One region of the Sphingobacterium ginsenosidimutans genome, then DNA from elsewhere that is predicted to be linked to it. Evidence: riboswitches for the same ligand, from Rfam matches in the RefSeq annotation. Region 1 holds a riboswitch; the other holds the start of a gene.
The links. Region 1 has a riboswitch for S-adenosylmethionine ahead of ABFX33_RS07770 (5-oxoprolinase). Riboswitches for the same ligand answer to the same signal wherever they lie in the genome.
Positions count from the first base shown of each region.

Region 2: linked by a shared signal. The riboswitch ahead of metE (5-methyltetrahydropteroyltriglutamate--homocysteine S-methyltransferase) and the one ahead of ABFX33_RS07770 (5-oxoprolinase) in region 1 are both predicted to bind S-adenosylmethionine.

Region 1 covers NZ_BAAAZK010000002.1:1,873,084-1,875,293, forward strand. Annotated here, with positions in the region: gene ABFX33_RS07765 (DUF3050 domain-containing protein) at 1-721, opposite strand, end outside; SAM-I-IV-variant riboswitch at 932-1,025, shown strand; gene ABFX33_RS07770 (5-oxoprolinase) at 1,093-1,359, shown strand; gene ABFX33_RS07775 (glycoside hydrolase family 95 protein) at 1,520-2,210, opposite strand, start outside.
Region 2 covers NZ_BAAAZK010000010.1:250,632-252,841, reverse strand. Annotated here, with positions in the region: gene ABFX33_RS26010 (response regulator transcription factor) at 1-568, shown strand, start outside; SAM riboswitch class I at 721-824, shown strand; gene metE (5-methyltetrahydropteroyltriglutamate--homocysteine S-methyltransferase) at 901-2,210, shown strand, end outside.

The DNA.
Region 1 (2,210 bases):
GAAGCGCCTCTTTACTGACTATTTTCATTTCTTCCCACTTCTCATCATCCTCTTTGGCCAGATCGCTGATCATCTGCATTGCCAAAGGGCCATGCTCATCACCGTCCAAATCAATATGACGTTGGAAATAGTAGATAAAATTATCTAAGCTCGATTCAGGGAAGTTGGTTTTCAGCTCCTGCAAAATGGAGGTAAACATACCCGGGATAAGATCCTCACGACCAAATGTGAAAGCGGCAGCAATTTTATGTACCTCCCCCTCTTCGATCAATTCGAAAGTAAAATTCAGAAAATCTTTGATCCTTTTATCCAAGGTTGTCAATGCAATGGCATCAAAAATACTTTTGGATTTCTTGGCGTTCACGATAAACTTGTTAACCAGGTGCAGGTCTGCCCCCATTTCACTCATTGCGTCCAGATACATTTCAAAATGGCTCAAACGGCGACCATCAATATATTCGTCGGATTCTTCCGCTAATACAATTTCGTTAATCAGATAGCGTGTCGAAGGATGCTCACTTGCAAACCAAGGCAAAGTTGTACAGGTCAATTTAATCTGCAAAGCTTTTAATAAAGACATAAAATCCCATACAGCGTACACATGCCCTTCGGTAAAAGAACGTAGATTCTTGATCGTTTTGATTTTAGGATACAAGGAGTGTTGCAATAATACCTCGCGTTCGGCAGCAATGTATTCGTTAATTTCCGCAATTCTATTCATGCCGCAAAAGTATTGTCTTATCTCTGTTTTTTAAAGTATTTTCGACGAGATTACAGTAACATGATAAATTATCGGGCAAGCTATCCACTTCATAACCAAACCACAGCCAAAAACCCAAACTCACTTTTGCCGGCCTTAGTCTTCTTATCCACACCCAATTACCAAAAAAACAAAAATATTTTTAATATTAAAAAATAATCTACTATATTTGTAGAGTATTCAGAATTGCATGATGCAATACCAACCGAGTGTAGACACCGCGGTGGTAAATTAATACGGGTTTCGACCAAAATAAACGTTATACAACGGTTATTTTCCCCAACAAGATCTGGATACAGTTTATGGTTTAATCCTTTAAATTTTTAAATTGTATGGCTACAACAACAAATCTTTACCAACACTTACTGGAAAAATTCAGCTACTATTCCACAGACGAACTAATACAGCTCAATAACGATACAATCTTGGGACAGGGTTGGGGCTCGGCCAAAGCGACCTTTCGGACAGCGCTGCTCAGTACTTTCTCCAAAAGAGGACTGGATCTATCCAACATCATTTCCAAGGAAGACGGTTTTACCTCAGTGAAGCATGTCCCTGTACGTTTGGAACACAATGTATTGATTCCATTGCAATCTTAAGACAGCAGTCATAGCACTTTCAGCGTAAAAGCACCGACTACCGTCTTGTCTTTTCTGTTTTTCATATTTACATGTAATTGTGAATAACACATGTTTATGCAATGAGATTTTTAAGACAAAAGGATCCCCGGCCTGCAAAAATTGCAGACTAGGGATCCTTTTATTTTTCTTTTGTATGATAGGCGACCCAGTTATGATCTATACATACCTGAAGTTGTTGTGATTTGGGTGAATAAATCTGATAATTCAGTATTTTACCATCTTTCCATTCCATGTCTATGGTATGATTTCCTTTGATGCGCATTCCCCTGACCTGACCTTCTTTTTTCCAGGCTTCAGGGATTGCTGGCAGGAGATACACACTGTCCTTATGCGACTGCACCAGCATCTCAGCGATACCAGCTGCTCCACCAAAATTACCATCAATCTGGAAAGGTGGCCCGGCAGTTAACAAATTTGCATAAACACCGCCCCCAGCGCCATAATTGATATGTGTATCGACACGTGGTGTCATCAGCTGCCGAAATAATTTATAGGCACGCTCGCCTTCATGCAATCTGGTCCAAAACAGTAGTTTATGGGCAATGGCCCAGCTCGGCCCATCATCTCCTCGTACATTCAGACTCTTTTTAGCGGCTAGCTGCCAGTCTGGATGTTCGTCATAACGGATCAGATAGCCTGGATACAAACCATACAAATGCGAGATATGCCGATGCTGCGGATCAACTTCTTCATAATCTTCGATCCATTCCATGATACGGCCATCTTTGGCTAGCTGCACTGCCGGTGCTAAGCGTTTCAATTGCGCTGAAACATTCGTTAAAAAAGGATCCGATTGTTTGCCTAATAAT
Region 2 (2,210 bases), on a different contig from region 1:
GTTCAAAAAAAATGATTATGATTTATGCATTTTCGATGTCATGATGCCAAAAAAAGACGGTTTTACCGTGGGCCGTGAGATCAGAAAAACAAATAGCACCGTACCGATTATCTTCGCCACTGCAAAAGGCATGATGGAGGACAAGACAGAAGCGTTTGAATTGGGTGGCGATGATTACATCACAAAACCTTTCCGTGTTGAGGAATTACTTCTTCGGATAAATGCTTTATTGAAACGGAGTGTCAGAGATAAAGAGGATGAAGTAGTTGCAGATAAGTTTGAAATTGGAGATTACTTCTTCGATTATACGAGTCAGCAGATTTCCTACAAGGGTCAAATGCAAAAACTATCGACAAAAGAGGCTGAATTGCTTCGCCTACTTTGTTTAAAAAAGAATGATGTATTGACCCGGGAAGAAGCTTTATTAAAAATATGGCATGACGACAATTACTTCACAGGTAGAAGTATGGACGTATTCCTGAGTAAACTTCGTAAATACCTAAGAGAAGACAGCAAGGTTGAAATCGTCAATGTCCACGGTAAAGGTTACAAACTCCTGGTGAGTTAAAGGCATAGAGGGTGAGATACCAATGCGTGATTTCACCCTCCTTTCCAATGAAAAGAAAGAAATAAAACATTTCTATCCTTAGTAGAATAAAAAAAATAGGTGCACTTTTATAAAAAATTTGCATATCAAAAAGAAATGTTCTAACTTAGCATCGCTTATAGAGAAAGGCAGAGGGAATAGACCCGATGAAGCCTTAGCAACCTGTCCCTTGACAAGGTGCTAAATTCTACCCTACTTGATATGGGAATGATAAGCCGAAGTCACCGAATTCTAGTGTGTCCTTCTCTCTCTAGCAAGAAATATAGTTGAAAAGAAATATTAAAAACATTATTATGTTATTGACTAACAATTTAGGTTACCCTCGTGTGGGCGCGTTCCGCGAATTGAAAAAAGCCAATGAGGCCTATTGGGCTAAAAAATCTTCTGTTGAGGAATTATTGGACACAGCAAAAAAAATTCGTGAAGGCAATTGGAAAACACAAAAAGATGCTGGAATAGATTTGATCCCTTCCAACGACTTCTCTTTTTACGATCAAGTATTGGATTTAACCCTTACCGTTGGTGCAATTCCTGCTCGTTACCATTCTTTATTGAATAAAGTAGACAACAACTACAGCTTAGACTTATATTTTGCAATGGCACGCGGTTTCCAACAAGAAGGAATCGATGTTACTGCAATGGAAATGACCAAGTGGTTAGATACCAACTACCACTATATGGTTCCTGAATTCACAAAAGATCAAGAGTTCAAATTGACTTCTGAGAAATTCTTAAATGAATACAACGAGGCAAAATCATTGGGTATTGAGACAAAACCTGTTTTATTAGGCCCAATCACTTACCTTTTGATCGGTAAAGAAAAAGAAGCTGGTTTCGACCGTATCGACCTATTGGACAAATTAGTTCCTGTATATGAGCAAATCTTGTCTAAATTGGCAGAAGCTGGTGCACAATATGTTCAGATCGACGAGCCTTTCTTGGCTTTGGATTTAGATGCAAAAGTAAAAGCATTATACCAACCTACGTTCGAGAAATTGGCTGCTGCTGCCAAAAACATCAAATTGATCGCGACAACTTACTTCGAAGCTTTAAAAGACAACGAAGATATCGCGGTTAACTTACCGATCCATGCATTACACTTGGATTTAGTACGTGGAGAAAACCAATTGGATACCGTTTTGGCTAAAGTTCCAGCTTCATTGACATTATCTTTAGGTATTGTTGAAGGCCGTAACATCTGGAAAAACGATTACGAAAAATCATTGGTTAAAATCAAACAAGCAGTTGATGCATTAGGCAAAGACCGCGTTTGGATTGCTCCTTCTTCCTCTTTACTGCATGTTCCTTTTGACTTAGATAATGAGCATAATGAGCAATCATTGCCTGCTGCAGTTAAAAACTGGTTAGCATTCGCAAAACAAAAATTAGCAGAGGTAAAAGATCTAGCAGTCTTAGCAGAAGGCGAAGTTGATGCAGAAACAACAAAACGTTTCGAAGCAAACAAAGCTGCAGCAGAAAGCCGTCGTACTTCTCCGTTGATCCACAAACCAGAAGTTAAAACACGTACAAGCAACATTACTGATGATGATGCAAAACGTACGTCAGTTTTTGCTGACCGTAAAGCGGCACAACAAGCGAAATT